DNA from 3 places in the Streptomyces sp. NPDC027672 genome. Region 2 is predicted to be linked to each of the others. Evidence: riboswitches for the same ligand, from Rfam matches in the RefSeq annotation. Region 2 holds a riboswitch; each other region holds the start of a gene.
The links. A riboswitch is a leader RNA that binds a small molecule or an ion and turns the genes downstream of it on or off. The one in region 2 is predicted to bind cyclic di-AMP.
Positions count from the first base shown of each region.

Region 1 (5,741 bases), on a different contig from region 2:
GCCTCGTCGGCGGGCGCCGGGGCGGGCAGGCCGGCGGCGCCGATGCGGTCGTAGCGTACGGTGGCGATGAACTCGCCGCCGATGGTGGCCGCGAGCCCCACCCGGTCCACGAAGTCGTGGTGCGTGAAGCGGTGGACGTCCTTGGCGGAGAGCCGCGGGTACGGCGCGAAGAAGCGGTAGTACTTCGACTCGTCCGAGACCTGCTCGTAGAAGCTGACCAGACGGTCGGCGTCATCGACGGTGATGGGCCTGATGCGCGCGGTGCCGCCGTCGCGCAGCACCACGTCCGCCTCCCAGTGGGCGGGGTAGTGGTGCCGGTCCTGCCGGTCCGCCGAGGTCTGCATGGGCCCCAGAGTACGGCTCGTGTACGACAATGGCGCGAGGCAGTCCGTGGGGGCGGAACGCCGGACCGAGGCCGCGGTCCGGAGCCGCGCCGGGGCGGGACACGGGTCCCCTCCGGGCATGCTTCACGATATGGGAAACTGGTCTAGACAACCTGAACACCGAAGGGCAGCAACACATGGCTGAGCGCCGCGTCAACGTCGGCTGGGCCGAGGGCCTTCACGCCCGCCCCGCCTCCATCTTCGTCCGAGCCGCCACGGCCACAGGCGTCCCGGTGACGATCGCCAAGGCCGGGGGCAACCCCGTCAACGCGGCCTCCATGCTGGCCGTCCTGGGTCTGGGCGCCCAGGGTGGCGAGGAGATCGTCCTGGCCTCCGACGCCGAGGGCGCGGACGCCGCCCTGGACCGTCTGGCCAAGCTGGTCGCCGAGGGCCTGGACGAGCTGCCCGAGACGGTCTGACCGTCCGCGCACCGAGGCCGAGCAATACCGGAAGCCGTGCCGTCCGCACCGGATGGCGCGGCTTCCGCGTTTTCCCGGCCGCATTTCCGCCCGGCGCCCGGACGGCCGGTGCCGAGTAATTCCCGGCACCGGGAAAATGGCAGCGGAAAACAGCCGCCACCGAATAACTCCTCTTTGTATACGGTGCCCGTGTTAAAGCCGCAGACCCGATACGTTTACGGCATGTTGCGAAGTCCTCACCCGGTCCCCGGCACGGGTGGAACGCAGCCGGTGCGCGCCCGTGGCCCGCTCGGCGTGCAGCGCCGTCAGCGCCCGCGCGCGCTCGCCGTCCCCGCGCGCCACGGCGTCCACGATCGCACCGTGCTCCGCCCAGGTCTCCGCCGGGCTCACCGGGGGCTCCACCGTGTACATCCACGCGATCTTGTGCCGCAGCTGGGTCAGCACCGCGGTCAGCGACGGGCTGCCGGACGCCTGCGCCAGGGTCTCGTGGAACCAGCCGCCCAGCGCGCGCAGATCCTCGCTGTGGCCCCTCCTGGCCCGCTCCTGGCCCAGCCGGACCAGGCCTCGTAGCACTTTCAGATGGGCCTCAGTGCGCCGCTGGGCGGCCCGCGCGGCGCCCAGTGGCTCCAACAGCGTCCGCATCTCCAGCACGTCGGCGGCCTCCTGCTCGGTCGGCTCGGCCACGCACGCGCCCGCGTGCCGGCGCGTCACCACGAAGCCCTCGGCCTCCAGGGTGCGCAGCGCCTCGCGGACGGGGACGCGGGAGACGCCGTAGCGGCGGGCCAGGACTTCCTCGGTGAGGCGGCTGCCGCGCTCGTAGACACCGGCGACGATATCGTCCCGGACAGCGGTGCACACCGAGTGCGCCGGAATACGCATGACCGACCTCCGCCTTAATCCCCGTGAAACGCCGACGATGGACGCGTGTTCCGTGACTCTATGACAATGAGCCGGAATTTCCGACGGCGGGTCGTAATTCATGGATATTTTTTGGTCAGCGGGGGTGGCGGACACCACGGAATACGGCGAAAGCCCCGGCTCGGTGAGCCGGGGCTGGGAAGGACCGCGCGGGACGCGTCAGATGTGCACGCCGTGGCCGCGGAGGTAGGCGACGGGGTCGACGTCGGAGCCGTACTCGGGGGTGGTGCGCGCCTCGAAGTGCAGGTGCGGCCCGGTGACGTTGCCGGTGGCGCCGGACAGGCCGATCTGCTGGCCCGGGACGACCTGCTGGCCCACGGTGACGCCGATGGACGACAGGTGCCCGTACTGCGTGTACATGCCGTCGGCCATCCGGATCACGATCTGGTTGCCGTACGCGCCGCCCCAGCCCGTGGAGACGACCGTGCCGGAGCCCACCGCGTGGACGGCCGTGCCGCTGGCCGCGTGGAAGTCGATGCCGGTGTGCGAACCGGAGGACCACAGGGAGCTGCTGGCCCGGTAGGCCGTGGAGACGTAGGAGTGCGCGATGGGGGCGACGAAGGTGTTCAGCCGCTTGCGCTCGGCCTCGCGGGCGGCACGGGCCCTGGCCTGGCGCAGCTCCTCGGCCCGCTTGGCGGCGGCCTTCGCGGCGGCCTCCTCGGCCGCCTTCCGCTCGGCGGCCTGCTGCTGCGCGGTGGCCTGGGCGTCGATCAGGCCGGCGACGTCCTCGGTCGCGGCGAGGACCGGGGTGAGACCGGTCTGGTCCGCGGGGTTACCGGCGGCGACCGCCGGGGAGGCGGCGAGGGAGCCGAGCACGCCCGTGGTGGTCAGGGCCGCGACGCCGGCCGCCTGCGCGGTGGTCCGCTTGACCCGGCCGGGCTTGCGGTGCTTGCCGGTGGCGCACATGAACGCCATGTGGTGGCTGGTCCTTTCCTTCCCTCTCGCCTACCGGGTTAGCTGACGGGTTCGGAGCAGGAAGGTCTCCTACGGGCCCCCTCGCGGGCGCCCGATTCACCCCAGGGACGTGGGTCCCCGGCTCCCCTGGCTCGCGCCGTACGGGGACTCGGCGATGACTGTCCGGTGCCGCGGGTGCGGCGCACTGCCTGACGAACAGCCCAGGTGACGCTACGGCGGCCCGCTTTCCCACCTCAAACGAATCCGGCTTTTTGTAGCGCATCCCACAGGGCAGACAGGCAACCTCCGCCCCAAATCGGGCACCTGAGGGAGCGAGTGGAACAGTGGAGGCCCTGACGGCCGGTGCACCGTCAGGGCCCCCAGGCGCGCGTGCCGTGCCCGCCGCGTACGCCGCGTACGCCGCGTACGCCGTGCGGGGCGCTACTCGGCCGACACCACCGTCACTTCACCGATGCCGAGCGCCTCGACCGGTGCCTTGATCTGGGCGGCGTCGCCGACCAGGACGGTCACCAGCCGGTCCACCGGGAAGGCGTTCACGACGGCCGCGGTGGCCTCCACCGTGCCCGTGGCGGCCAACTGCCGGTACAGCGTCGCCTGGAAGTCGTCGGGCAGGTGCTGCTCGACCTGGTCGGCCAGCGTGCTCGCGACGGCCGCCGCGGTCTCGTACTTCAGCGGCGCCACCCCGACCAGGTTCTGTACGGCGACGTCCCGCTCGGCGTCGGTCAGGCCCTCCGCCGCGAGGGTGCGCAGCACCTTCCACAGGTCGTCCAGCGCGGGACCGGTGTTCGGCGTGTCCACGGAGCCGCTGATGGCGAGCATCGCGGCGCCCGTGCCGTCCGGCGCCGAGCGCAGGACCTGGCCGAAGGAGCGCACGCCGTAGGTGTAGCCCTTCTCCTCGCGCAGGACGCGGTCCAGGCGGGAGGTGAGGGTGCCGCCCAGGCAGTACGTGCCGAGCACCTGCGCGGGCCACACCCGGTCGTGCCGGTCGGGGCCGATCCGGCCGATGAGCAGTTGCGTCTGCACGGCGCCGGGCCGGTCCACGATGACCACGCGCCCGGTGTCGTCGGCGGTCACCGGCGGCACCGGCCGGGGCTCGCCCGGCGTGCCGGTCCAGGTGCCGAGGGTGTCGTCGAGCAGTGCGTCCAGGTCGATGCCGGTCAGGTCGCCGACGACCACCACGGTGCCCGTGGCGGGCCGCACATGCCGGTCGTAGAAGGCGCGTACGGCCCCGGCGTCGATCTTCGCGACCGTCTCCTCGGTGCCCTGGCGCGGCCGGGACATCCGGGAAGTCGCCGGGAACAGCTCCCTGGAGAGCTCCTTGGCGGCCCGGCGGGAGGGGTTGGCCAGCTCGTGCGGGATCTCGTCCAGGCGGTTGCGGACGAGACGCTCGACCTCGCTCTCGGCGAACGCGGGCGCGCGCAGGGCGTCGGCGAGCAGTCCGAGGCCCTTGGCCAGGCGGGAGGCCGGGACCTCCAGGCTGATCCGCACTCCGGGGTGGTCGGCGTGCGCGTCCAGGGTGGCGCCCGCGCGCTCCAGCTCCGCCGCGAAGTCCTCGGCGGAGTGCTTGTCGGTGCCCTCGGAGAAGGCCCGCGCCATGATCGTGGCGACGCCGTCCAGGCCGGCCGGCTCGGCCTCCAGCGGCGCGTCCAGCAGCACCTCCACGGCGACGACCTGCTGGCCGGGGCGGTGGCAGCGCAGCACGGTCAGGCCGTTGCCGAGCGCGGCGCGCTCGGGGGCCGGGAACGCCCAGGGCCTGGCGTCACCGGGCTGTGGCTGGGGGTGGAACTCCATGGTGGCGAGTTCGGTCACTGGGCCGTCTCCTCGTTCTCGGTCTCGTCGCGGGCCGCCTCTACGGTCGCTTCCTGCTCCGGGTCCTCGGGGATCCCGGTGTCCTCGACGGCCTCCGGGGACTTCGGCTCGTAGACGAGGACGGCGCGGTTGTCGGGCCGCAGGCGGGCCTTGGCGACCTCCTGGACCTCCTCCGGGGTCACCTCCAGGACGCGCTGGACGGCGGTCAGGGCGAGCTGGGGGTCGCCGAACAGGACGGCGAACCGGCACAGTTCGTCGGCGCGGCCGGCGACCGTGCCGAGCCGGTCCAGCCACTCGCGCTCCAGCTGGGCCTGGGCGCGCTCCATCTCCTCGGGCGTCGGGCCCTCGGCGGCGAACCGGGCCAGCTCCTCGTCGATGGCGGCCTCGATCACCGGCACCTCGACGTCACCGGAGGTCTTCACGTCCAGCCAGCCCATGGAGGGCGCGCCGGCCAGCCGCAGCAGGCCGAAGCCGGCGGCGACGGCCGTACGGTCGCGGCGCACCAGGCGGTTGTACAGGCGGGAGGACTCGCCGCCGCCGAGGACGGTCAGGGCGAGGTCGGCCGCGTCGCACGCGCGCGTGCCGTCGTGCGGGAGCCGGTAGGCGGCCATCAGGGCGCGCGCCGGCACCTCCTCCACGACGACCTCGCGCAGCTGCTCGCCGATGACGTCCGGCAGGGAGCCGTCGCGGGGCGCGGGCTTGCCGTCGTGGGACGCGATGGAGCCGAAGTACTTCTCGACCCAGGCGAGGGTCTGCTCGGGGTCGATGTCGCCGACCACGGAGAGCACCGCGTTGTTCGGCGCGTAGTAGGTGCGGAAGAACTGGCGGGCGTCCTCCAGGGTGGCCGCGTCCAGGTCCGCCATGGACCCGATCGGCGTGTGGTGGTACGGGTGGCCCTCCGGGTACGAGGCCGCGGTCAGCCTCTCGAAGGCGGTGCCGTAGGGCACGTTGTCGTAGCGCTGGCGGCGCTCGTTCTTGACGACGTCCCGCTGGTTCTCCATGGACTCCTCGTCCAGGGCGGCCAGCAGCGAGCCCATGCGGTCGGCCTCCAGCCAGAGCGCCAGCTCCAGCTGGTGGGCGGGCATGGTCTCGAAGTAGTTGGTGCGTTCGAAGCTGGTGGTGCCGTTCAGCGAGCCGCCGGCGCCCTGCACCAGCTCGAAGTGGCCGTTGCCCTTGACCTGCGCGGAGCCCTGGAACATCAGGTGCTCGAAGAGGTGGGCCAGGCCGGTGCGTCCCTTGACTTCGTGACGGGAGCCGACGTCGTACCAGAGGCAGACCGCCGCCACGGGGGTCAGGT
Region 1 is NZ_JBVHSO010000004.1:514,186-519,926, forward strand. It holds gene ACZ4SV_RS13335 (bifunctional acetate--CoA ligase family protein/GNAT family N-acetyltransferase) at 1-344, opposite strand, end outside; gene ACZ4SV_RS13340 (HPr family phosphocarrier protein) at 521-802, shown strand; gene ACZ4SV_RS13345 (GntR family transcriptional regulator) at 995-1,681, opposite strand; gene ACZ4SV_RS13350 (M23 family metallopeptidase) at 1,880-2,635, opposite strand; cyclic di-AMP (ydaO/yuaA leader) riboswitch at 2,648-2,799, opposite strand; gene ACZ4SV_RS13355 (M16 family metallopeptidase) at 3,056-4,444, opposite strand; gene ACZ4SV_RS13360 (M16 family metallopeptidase) at 4,441-5,741, opposite strand, start outside.
Region 1: it holds a riboswitch for cyclic di-AMP, as region 2 does, so the genes downstream of both, ACZ4SV_RS13350 (M23 family metallopeptidase) here and ACZ4SV_RS30755 (M23 family metallopeptidase) in region 2, are expected to answer to the same signal.

Region 2 (5,741 bases):
GGCGGACTGCTCCTCGCGATGGGCATGCACGCCTTCTGGAACGGCTCGGCCACCTTCGGCGAGTACGGCTTCTTCGCCGTCTACGGCGCCTTCATGGTGCCCGCGTTCGGGCTGCTGACCTGGCTCGCGGTCCGGACCCGGCAGCGGGAGCTGCGCACCGTGCGGGCGGAGCTGCCGGCGTACGCGGCGGCCGGCTGGATCGGTCCGGCCGAGCCGTTCACGCTCGGCTCGATGGCGGCGCGCCGGATGGCCCGGGACTACGCCCGGCACCACCACGGCCGCCCGGCGGCGCGGGAGGTGGCCCGGTACGAGGGGTACGCCACCTCGCTGGCGCTCCTGCGGCGGCGCGGGCGCGCGGGCAGGGCCGGGGCGGACTTCACCGTGCGGGAGCGGGAACTGCTGGACGAGCTGTGGCAGCGCCGGCACGTGGCCCGGCCGGCGCTGGAGTACGCGGCCCGGGCCTCGGCACCGGCCCGGCCGGTGTACGCGGGACCGGTGGCCTACGGATACGGGTATCCGGCGGTGCCGTACCCCGCGTACAACCCGTACCGGACGTAGCCGGACCGCGTGCGGCCGCCCCGGCCGGTCCGGACGGGTGCGGCCCGGCATGATCCGAACGAGACGTTCTAGGCCGACGCCTCCGTCAGCTTGGCCACCTCGGCCTCCGTCAGCTTCAGCTCCGCCACGCCGAGCAGCGCCGGAAGCTGCTCCACCGTGCGCGCCGAGGCGATCGGGGCGGTGACCGTCGGCTGGGCGGCCAGCCAGGCCAGCGCGACCGTGGCGACCGGGGCCTCGTGGGCCGCGGCGACCTCGTCCAGGGCCGCCAGCACCTTCTGTCCGCGCGCGGAGTCCGCGTGGGCCTGGGCCTGGCCGGCCCGGGCGCTGTCGACGGTCGTACCGGGCCGGTACTTGCCGGTCAGGAAGCCCGAGGCGAGCGCGAAGTACGGGACGGCGGACAGGCCCTCGCGGCCGGCGACGTCCTGGAGCGCGCCCTCGTAGGTGTCGCGGGAGACCAGGTTGTAGTGCGGCTGGACGGCGACGTAGCGGGCGAGGCCCTCGCGGTCGGAGAAGCCGAGGGACTCCTCCAGGCGCTCGGCGCTGATGTTGGAGGCGGCGATGTGCCGGACCTTGCCGGCCTTCACCAGCTCGTCCAGCGCGCCGATGATCTCCTCGACCGGCACCTCGGGCTGGTCGAAGTGGGTGTAGTACAGGTCGATGTAGTCGGTGCCCAGACGGCGCAGGGAGGCGTCGGCGGCGGCCTTGATGGTGCCGGCGGACAGGCCCTGGAACTCGGGGTGCTGGCTGACCTTGGTCGCGATGACCACGTCGGAGCGGTTGCCGCGCTCCGCGAGCCACTTGCCGATGATCGTCTCGGACTCGCCGCCCTTGTTGCCGGGGACCCAGGCCGAGTAGACGTCGGCGGTGTCGATGAAGTTGCCGCCCGCGGCCGTGTAGGCGTCGAGGACGGCGAAGGAGGTCTGCTCGTCGGCCGTCCAGCCGAAGACGTTGCCGCCGAGGGAGAGCGGGAAGACCTCGAGGTCGGAGGAGCCGAGTGTACGAAGTGACGTCATACCCGGTGCCAACGCCGGCGGCGGGCGATCGCATCCCGCCCCCGGCGCCGAGTTTCACGGCGCGGGCGGCGGGAGCGGAGGCCCGCCGCCCGGATCAGACCGGATCAGACCGGGCCGGGGCCGGACCGGAACCTGATCAGGACCGGTGCGGGACCCGGGCCCGCGAGCCCGGACCGGTCCGGTCGAGGGACCCGGGTCAGGGGCGGGTCAGGGGTTGAGGCCCTTGTCGCGCAGCCACGCCATCGGGTCGATGCCGGCGGGCGCGCCGCCGGGGTGGACCTCCAGGTGCAGGTGCGCCCCGGTGACGTTGCCGGTGGAGCCGACGCGGCCGATGACCTCGCCGGTGGCGACCTTCTGGCCGGCGGTGACGTTGATCGAGGACTGGTGGCAGAACCACAGCTCGGTGCCGTCGTCCAGGGTCAGGATCGTGCGGTAGCCGTAGGAGGAGCCGGCCCAGCCCGCCTCGGTGATCGTGCCGTTGTGCACGGCCTTGATCAGGGTGCCGGCGGCGGCGGCGAAGTCCAGACCGGTGTGGTGGCCGGAGGACCACATGGTCCCGCCCTGGCCGAACGTCGCGGTGATCGTGTAGGCGGAGGTCGGCAGCGCGTACTGCTTGGCCAGCTCGGCCAGCCGCTTCTCCTGCGCCGCCTTCTCGGCCTGCGCCTTGGCCTTCTCGGCGTCGGCCTGCGCCTTGTGCTGGGCGGCGACGGCCTCGGCGGCGGCCTCCTTCTCGGCCTGCGCGGCGGCCTCGGCGCTCTGCTTCCCGACGGCCGCGAGCGCGGCGGCGGTGGCCTTGCTGTCGGCCTGGCCCTGCTGCTGCTCGGCCTGCGCCATGATCCGGTTGCGCAGCAGCTCGCCCGCGTCGGCGTCGCCCCGGGTGTCCCCGGCGGCCACGGCGACGGTGCTGAGCGCGGCGGTCGCGGTGGCCTCGGACGCCTGGTCGTCGGCGGAGCCGTCGTCGAAGAGGGAGCCCACGGAGGGCAGATCGGGCAGGGCGAGGGAGACCGGCGGCTTGCCGGAGTTGGCACTGGCCATGCCGCCCGCGCCGACCGCGGCGATGACGCCGACGCCGAGGACGGTGGAGCTGCGCGCGAAGCCGCCGCGCTGCTTGGCGACCCGGTGCCGGCCGCGGACCGGGGCGACGGATTCCTCGGTGGGGTTCCACTCCTCCCACGGGCCGTCGTCGGCGGGGTGGGCGCCGTAGCCGAAGATCTCGGGCTCGGACTCGCGCTGTGCCGGTATGGACAGGGCTTCGGGGGCAGGCCGGTTGGACGCCACGCGGGCGCGCTCCTTTCCTTCCTCCGCCTACCGGGTTAGCTGACGGGTTCGGAGCAGGAAGGTCTCCTACGCGCGTATACCGGTCGTGGGCTCCCCTGAGTCCACTGCGGTACCCGCGTGATTCACCCCGGAATGGTGGTTCCCCGGTTCCCTTGCGGGATTCGGCGCGTGCGCGCGGAGCCGCCTTCTGTGACGGCTGGGACGACCGCGCTGCGTTATCGAACGTTAATAGACTTGCCAGTCACTTTCCAAGCCGTCCAGCGTGATCATTACCGTTTTCGGTGGTGGAGTTATCCCTCAATACCCCGGCAAACCCGACGAGTTGACCGGCGCCCGGGAATGTTCAGCAGTCACCCCGGGTTTTGATGGTGACTCAGTTGTTATGCGCACGGCGCCCGCCCGATCACCTTCCGTGACGCCCGGCGGGCCGTCCGGCGGGCCGCGGGGAAGCGATGTGCGAGCACCCCTGTGGATGACGTACACTGGAGTCACAACGACGCGGGGTGGAGCAGCTCGGTAGCTCGCTGGGCTCATAACCCAGAGGTCGCAGGTTCAAATCCTGTCCCCGCTACTGAAGGCCGAGGGCCCGGAATCCAGTGGATTCCGGGCCCTCGGCGTTTCCCCGCGTGCCCGGGGGCTCAGCCCGGCAGATGGGCGTTCGGCGCCTTGGCCAGGTCCGCCAGCTCCGGCAGTACGACGACCCGGGCGCCCGCAGCCGTCAGCACACCCGTCCCGTCCGCCGCGGTCACGAACGTGTCGGGCTCCCGCCAGGCGGTGACCACCCGGCGCACCCCCGCCCGCAGGATCAGCTCGGCACAGGGCGCGGGCCGGGAGGCGCGGCGGGCACACGGCTCCAGGCTGCTGTAGACCGTGGCGCCGGGCAGCCGGGGGTCGGCCGGATCGGTCTTGGCGAGCGCGGCCTCCTCCGCGTGCACCACGGGATCGCCGCCCTCGCGCGAGTGGCCCCGGGCCAGTTCCGTGCCGTCCGCCGCGACCACGACCGCGCCGACGCTGAACGCCGTCTCCGAGGGCGGGCACAGGGCCGCGAGGTCGCAGGCGGTGCGCAGCCAGTGGCGGTCGGCGGCGGTGGCGTCCGGGCCGGTGCCGGGGGCCGTGGGCGCGTACCGCATGAGGACCACGTCCTCGATCCGGCGGGTATCGAGCAGCCGCAGCCGTCCGCCCTGGTAGGCGCCGGGTCCGAACAGCCGTGGGGCGGCGGGGTCGCCGACGAACAGCGGGGCGAGGACGAGCTGGAGTTCGTCGGTGAGGCCCTGCTGGAGGAGCTGGGTGTGGACCGTGCCGCCGCCCTCGACCATCAGGCGCTCCACCCCGCGCACGTCGTGCAGGTGCTCCAGCAGGGTCCGCCAGTCCAGGACGGGGCCGAGCGGGACGACGTCGGCGGTGCGGCCGAGGAGCCGGGCGGCCCGTACGGCGCCCCGGTCGGTCGTGCAGACCAGCTTGTCGCCGCCGGTGTGCCAGAAGCGCGCCGCCGGGTCGAGATCGCCGGAACCGGTGACGGTGACCTTCAGCGGGTACTCCGGTCTGCCCGCCGCCCGCCGGGCGGCGCGCCGCTCGGCGGAGTTGACCAGCAGGCGCGGGTTGTCGGCGCGGAGGGTGCCGGCGCCGACGAGGACGGCGTCGGCCCAGGCCCGCACCTCGTCGACCCGGTCGAAGTCGGCCGGGCTGGACAGCAGGAGCCGCTCGGGGCCGGTGTCGTCCAGACAGCCGTCGAGGGAGACGGCGGCGGACAGCAGCACGTACGGCAGGGGCATCGGCGCTCTTTCTTCCGGGGCGGGCGGATTCTTGTGGGCGGACGGTTCCGGGGCGGGCGGTGGATTCTTCCGGGGCGGAGAGTGGCTTCTTCGGGGCGGGCGGTGGCACGGCCGTCTTGGTTCAAGTTTTAAACAAACCTACACTGGCGGCATGACGACCCGCTGGCTCACTCCCGAGGAGCAGCGCGCCTGGCGCGCCTACATCGCCGCCTCCCGCCTCCTGGAGGACGCGGTCGACCGGCAGCTCCAGCAGGAGGGCGGCATGCCGCACCTGTTCTACTCGGTGCTGGCCAACCTCTCCGACGCCCCCGGCCGGCGGCTGCGCATGACCGATCTCGCCGAGACGCTGAAGATCACCCGCAGCCGGCTGACGTACGTGGTGAACCGGCTGGAGCGGGACGGGCTGGTGCGCCGGGAGAACTGCCGCGAGGACAGGCGTGCCTCGCTCGCGGCGCTGACGGACGAGGGGCGGGCCGTCCTGGAGCGTACGGCGCCCGGGCACGTCGAGACGGTCCGCACCCTGCTGTTCGACCGGCTCACCGAGGAGCAGGTGGGGCAGTTGGAGGAGATCTGCACGAGCATCGCGCGCGGCTTGCAGGGCGAGGGCCCGGATCCCGGGGCGGACGACGTGCCCTGGCGGCGCCGCTCGTCTCCCTGCTGACCTGGGCGGTTCCCGTGCCGGAGACCCCGAGGCCCGGCGGGGCCAATTGCTTTAACTTTTAAGCACAAGGTAGGGTCCGGTCCACCACTGCTTCAAATGTGAAGCACCTCGCCCGGAGGGATTCCGCATGCCCGACCTCCCCGCCGCCACCCCGCGCGCCCGCGTCCGGGTACCGCTGCGCTTCGCCGACGGCTACCGCGCCGACGCCGAACTCGTCACCTTCCACGGTCTCACCGACGGCCGGGAGCACCTCGCCGTCGTCCTGGGCGAGCCCGGCCCGGTCCCGCTGGTGCGGCTGCACTCCGAGTGCCTGACCGGCGACGTCTTCGGCTCGGCGCGCTGCGACTGCGGCCCGCAACTGCGCGAGGCGGTCGAGCGCGTCGCCGGCCGCGGCGGCATCCTGCTCTACCTGCGCCAGGAGGGCCGGGGCATCGGCCTCTACAACAAGCTGGACGCGTA
Region 2 is NZ_JBVHSO010000016.1:20,129-25,869, forward strand. It holds gene ACZ4SV_RS30745 (PrsW family intramembrane metalloprotease) at 1-558, shown strand, start outside; gene ACZ4SV_RS30750 (aldo/keto reductase) at 627-1,571, opposite strand; gene ACZ4SV_RS30755 (M23 family metallopeptidase) at 1,779-2,849, opposite strand; cyclic di-AMP (ydaO/yuaA leader) riboswitch at 2,859-3,026, opposite strand; tRNA gene ACZ4SV_RS30760 (tRNA-Met) at 3,347-3,420, shown strand; gene ACZ4SV_RS30765 (dihydrofolate reductase family protein) at 3,488-4,621, opposite strand; gene ACZ4SV_RS30770 (MarR family winged helix-turn-helix transcriptional regulator) at 4,773-5,282, shown strand; gene ACZ4SV_RS30775 (GTP cyclohydrolase II) at 5,410-5,741, shown strand, end outside.

Region 3 (5,741 bases), on a different contig from region 2:
CGCGCTCCGGGGTGTGCTCCGGTGCCTTGGCCGCGTCCTTCTCCTCGGTGACCTTCGCGCCCTTGGGCGGGGTGAAGTCGAAGGCGGAGGCGGCCGGGCGGGCGAAGGAGACCTGGGTGAAGCCGGCGTCGACCACGGCGGCGCCGCCGCTCTTCGGGGTCAGCGTGAACTTCAGCGGCAGGCCCGTCTTGGCGTCCACGGCGATGCTGATCGCGCCGACCGTGGTGCCGGACTGCCGGGGCCGGATCAGCAGCTTGTAGGCGTCGCGCCCGGCGACCTGCGCGGTGCCGTCGACGGTGACGGACGTGGTGTCGTCCACCGCCTTCAGGGCCTCGTCGGCGAAGTCCTTGGGCGTGGCCGGCGCCTCGGCCCGGTGGTCCTTGCCGGACGCGGGCGCGGTGGAGTGGTAGACCTCGTTGCTCTTGCTGTCGTAGCCCCAGACGTCCTTGCCGTCGTGGATCAGGCTGTACTCGGCGCCGCGCTCCAGCAGCGACAGCTTCTGCCGGTCCGGGCCGTCCGCGGCGACGCGCAGGGTGTGCGTGCCGGACACCAGCTCGGTGAGCCTGTCCTTCGGGTCGGCCGAGGAGCCGTCGCCGGAGTCCTTGCCGGAGCCGCCCCGGGCCCCGGAGAGCAGCCCGTCCTCCAGGCCGCCGAGGTCGGGCAGGCCCAGGTCGGTGCTGATCTTCACGGTGCCGGACAGCCGCTGTACGTCCGACCGGGCCATCTTCTCGACGAGCTGCTGCGCGCTGATCTTCGGCAGATCGGGGTCACCGGAGTCGGCGAGCGCCGGGACGAGCCCGATCGTGACCGCCGCCACCCCCACCACCGCGACCGGAAGCGCGTACCGGGCGGCCGTGCGCCGTCCCGTGCGCGCGTCCTCGTCCCGCGTGGCGCCCACTGTGTCCTCGCTGTCGTACGGTGCCATGTGTGCCCTACCTCCGTCGTCGGCGGCGGCTGTCCTCACGCTGGTCCACCCTGACCGCCATTCTCACCCGAAACGGTGAGGAGTGGTGATGTCCGTGGTGTCCATATGACCAAATCGGCCGCGCGGAAGCGTCACCCCACGGAGCCAGCCGCGCGTACGCCTGCGGTATGACACGGGACGGCCGCGCCTCCTCCCGACCCCTAGGGGACGGGTGATCGCCGGGCGGGGCCGGCCGGGCGGGTCAGCCCGCGCGGTGCACCACCGCGTCGCACAGCTCGGTCAGCGCGGCCTTGGCGTCGCACTCGGTGAGCGGGGCCAGCGCGGCCCGCGCCTCCTCCGCGTACCGGATCGTGTCCCGGCGGGCCTGCTCCAGCGCGGGGTGCGTGCGCAGCCCGGCCAGCGCCTCGGCGTGCCGGGCGTCGTCGCTGAGGTCGGAGTCCAGCAGCTCGCACAGCGCGACGTCCTCGGGCAGGCCCAGCCGGGCGGCCCGCTCGCGCAGCCGGAGCACCGGCAGGGTCGGGATGCCCTCGCGCAGGTCGGTGCCCGGGGTCTTGCCGGACTCGTGGGAGTCGGAGGCGATGTCCAGGACGTCGTCCGCGAGCTGGAAGGCGACGCCGAGCCGTTCGCCGTACTGGGTGAGCACGTCGACGACCCGCTCGTCGGCGCCGGACATCATCGCGCCGAACCGGCACGCCACCGCCACCAGGGAGCCGGTCTTGCCGGCCAGCACGTCCAGGTAGTGCTCGACCGGGTCGCGGCCGTCGGAGGGGCCCGCGGTCTCCAGGATCTGACCGGTGACGAGCCGTTCGAAGGCCAGGGCCTGCACCCGGACCGCCTCCGGGCCGAGGTCGGCGAGGATGTGGGAGGCGCGGGCGAAGAGGAAGTCGCCGGTGAGGACCGCGACGGAGTTGCCCCAGCGCGTGTTGGCGCTGTCCACGCCCCGGCGCACGGCCGCCTCGTCCATGACGTCGTCGTGGTAGAGCGTGGCCAGGTGGGTCAGCTCCACGACCACGGCCGACGGCACGACGCCCGGTGCGTAAGGGTCGCCGAACTGGGCCGCGAGCATCACGAGCAGGGGCCGGAACCGCTTCCCGCCGGCCCGGACGAGGTGCTGCGCGGCCCCGGTGATGAACGGGACCTCGCTCTTGGTGGCCTCGAGCAAGCCTTCCTCGACAGCCGCCAATCCGGCCTGGACATCGGCTTCCAGAGCCTGGTCCCGCACGCTCAGCCCGAACGGCCCGACGACGGTCACGAGGGGTCTCCTGTCTGCTGGTGTCTGCTGGCGATTACACGGTTTGTCGATAGGTCGCTGCCATCACTCAAGTCAGCGTATCCGGTCCCGTTTCGATCACCGATAGCGCCCACCCGTCCAGCTTGGGTGGTATCGGATCATGGCGGGCATAGTTTTGATCACATAGTAATACTCCACTTCCATCACGACCCGGACTCTGGGTTCGAAAGCCCCTAATGCCTCTAATCCCTCATGTCTGATTTGACGTCATTTGCTATTTCGTGAATTGGGTCACCCGGCCGACGGACCCACCCCACCCGCCACACCGCCGTCCGCCCGTTGCCCGTCGGCGAGTTGAGGATTGGCGACCGCAAAGGATCAAGTACCCCATACAGCGGTGATCAAGGTCAAATAGCGCCTTAAGCGCATCCGGTACTTGTTCCCGACATGTGCTCTCGCATACGTTCCGGGCCGTCGGGCGGACGCCGAATCCTGCCGCCGCCCGCGTAACCCATCGACGAACTCATTCGTACGGCAGGAGCGGGGGACCCAGGTAAGCCGCCGTCCCGGCGCGGCACGTGCCGCGTCTGGACGGCTAGGGGTGAAGCCGTGCCTCCTCCAGGGCACGGCCGGGCGCCTCCCCGCCCGAACCCGACAGCTCACCTCGCAGGCGCCGGAGAGGATTCCCCATGCCTGCCGCCGCTCAGCACACCCGCAACACCCGGCTCGTCCGCGCCGTCGCCGCCGCCTGCACCGGTGCGGCCGTCCTCGCCCTGCCGCTGATCGGCGCGACCGGCGCCGCCGCGGCCACCACCGCCGCCCCGGCGGCCGCCACCACCCCCGCCGGCTACCCGAACACTCTCGACGGCTGGATCCGCGAGTCCCTCGCGATCATGGGCCAGAAGGGCATCCCGGGCACCTACCACGGCATCTACCGCAACGTGATGCGCGAGTCCTCGGGCAACCCGGCGGCCATCAACCTCTGGGACTCCAACGCCGCCAAGGGCATCCCGTCCAAGGGCCTGCTCCAGGTCATCGACCCGACGTTCAACGCCTACCACGTCGCCGGAACGTCCTTCGACATCTACGACCCGGTCGCGAACATCACCGCCGCCTGCAACTACGCCGCCGCCCGGTACGGATCGATCGACAACGTGTTCGGCGCCTACTGACCGGCACCGGTCGGTGTCCCCGGACACCACCGCGGGCCCGGTCAGCCGGCCGGGAACAGTCTTTCGAGGACGACGGCGACGCCGTCGTCCTCGTTCGACGCGGTGACCTCGTCCGCCACCGCCTTCAGCTCGGGATGCGCGCCGGCCATGGCGACACCGCGCGCGGCCCAGTCGAACATCGGGATGTCGTTGGGCATGTCACCGAAGGCGAGGGCCCGTTCGGCGCCGATCCCCAGCCGCTCGGCGGCCAGCGCCAGACCGGTCGCCTTCGTCACCCCGCCCGGCTGGAGCTCCACGGTGCCCGGCCCCGACATGGTGACCGTCGCCAGCGAGCCCACCACCGAGCGCGCCACGGCCGCCAACTCGTCGTCGGACAGCTCGGCGTGGCGCAGCAGCACCTTGCTGATGGGCGCGCTCCACAGCTCGGCCCGCCGGCCGACGCGGACCGCGGGCAGCGTCGGGTGGGGCATCCGGTAGCCGGGCTCGATGAGCGTGCGCCCGTCCACGCCGTCCTGGTCGACCGCCGCGTACACCTGCCCCACCTCCGCCTCGATCTTGCCGAGCGCGGTCTCCGCCAGCTCCCGCTCCAGCCGCACCGACCACAGCAGCCGGCCGGCCCCGGCGTCGTAGACCTGTGCTCCCTGTCCGCACACCGCCAGCCCCGTGCAGCCCAGGCGGGCGAGCAGGGACCGCACCCGCGGGGCCGGGCGGCCCGTCACGACCAGATGCCGGGCCCCGGCCCGCGCCACCCGCGCGAGCGCGGCCAGCGACCGGTCGGAGACGGTGTCGTCGCCGCGCAGCAGCGTCCCGTCCAGGTCGGTGGCGATCAGTGCATATGCCGGGGTGGGTGCCATGATCAGAGAATACGGACACCGCGCCCCGCCGACTCACCCGTCTTTGCGCCTACTTGTGTGCCGTCCGGCCCGAAATACCCTGCGGGGACGCCCTCCTGGCGGCCGGGGCCGGCGCAAGCCGCCGGCGCACCCGGTCCGGCCGCCCTTCCGGGGCCCGCCGTGCGGCACTGCCCATGACACGCATGTCGGCCGTAACGTGTGGCGCGACCACATGGAACGCATCGCCATGCACGGCCCGGATGAGAGTGAGGCAGCACCCCATGCCCCCCTTCGACGTCCCCGAGGGCGACCCCTTCGGCCCGCACAACCTCCCCTACGGCGTGTTCTCGCCCGCCGGCAGCACGGAGCGGAGGATCGGCGTCCGGCTCGGGAACCACGTCCTGGACGCGGGCGCCGCCGCCGCGGCCCTCGGCTCGCCCCACCAGCCGCTGCTCGCCCGGCCCACCCTGAACCTGCTGCTGGCCGCCGGCCCCGCCGCCTGGTCGGAGGTGCGGCGCGCCGTCACGTCCTGGGTCACGGACCCGGCGCACCGCGCGGCCGTCGAGCCGCTGTTCCACCCCTTGTCCGAGGTGGCCCTGCACCTGCCCTTCGAGGTGGCGGACTACGTCGACTTCTACGCCTCGGAGCACCACGCCCGCAACGTCGGCCGGATCTTCCGCCCGGACGCCGAGGACTCCCTCACCCCCAACTGGAAGCACCTGCCGATCGGTTACCACGGCCGCTCCGGCACGGTCGTCGTCTCGGGCACGGACGTCGTACGGCCGGCCGGGCAGCGCAAGGGCCCGGCCGACCCCGCGCCCGTCTTCGGCCCGTCGGTGCGGCTGGACATCGAGGCCGAGGTCGGTTTCGTCGTGGGCGTGCCGTCGCGGCCGGGCAGCCCGGTCCCGCTCGGCGCGTTCCGGGAGCACGTCTTCGGGCTGTGCCTGCTGAACGACTGGTCCGCACGGGACGTCCAGGCCTGGGAGTACGTCCCGCTCGGCCCGTTCCTCGGCAAGTCCTTCGCCACCTCGGTGTCGGCGTGGATCACCCCGCTGGAGGCGCTGGAGCACGCCCGCGTGGCACCTCCGGAGCGCACGCACCCGCTGCTGCCCTACCTGGACGACTCGGCGCCCGGCATCGAACCGGGCGGCTACGACCTCCGTATCTCCGTCGCGGTCAACGGCCACGTGGTCGCCGAGCCGCCGTTCTCCACCATGTACTGGACCGCCGCCCAGCAGCTCGCGCATATGACGGTCAACGGCGCCTCGCTACGCACGGGCGACCTGTACGGCTCGGGCACGGTGAGCGGCCCCGCCGCACGCCAGCGCGGCTCGCTGCTGGAGCTGACCTGGAACGGCCGCGACCCCCTCGACCTCCCGGACGGCAAGCGGACGTTCCTGGAGGACGGGGACACGGTGACCCTGTCGGCCTGGGCGCCCGGCCCGGACGGCCGCCGGGTGGGACTGGGCGAGGTCGGCGGACGGGTCGTACCGAACTGAGCGGCACCCCGGCCGGCCACGCGCGGCCGGCCGGGGCACCCGCGCGTGACCCTGTCGGTGCGCGGGCCGGGCGGATCGTCC
Region 3 is NZ_JBVHSO010000001.1:868,719-874,459, forward strand. It holds gene ACZ4SV_RS03930 (LolA family protein) at 1-925, opposite strand, end outside; gene ACZ4SV_RS03935 (polyprenyl synthetase family protein) at 1,167-2,177, opposite strand; cyclic di-AMP (ydaO/yuaA leader) riboswitch at 2,662-2,842, shown strand; gene ACZ4SV_RS03940 (transglycosylase SLT domain-containing protein) at 2,846-3,328, shown strand; gene ACZ4SV_RS03945 (HAD family hydrolase) at 3,370-4,182, opposite strand; gene fahA (fumarylacetoacetase) at 4,443-5,660, shown strand.
Region 3: it holds a riboswitch for cyclic di-AMP, as region 2 does, so the genes downstream of both, ACZ4SV_RS03940 (transglycosylase SLT domain-containing protein) here and ACZ4SV_RS30755 (M23 family metallopeptidase) in region 2, are expected to answer to the same signal.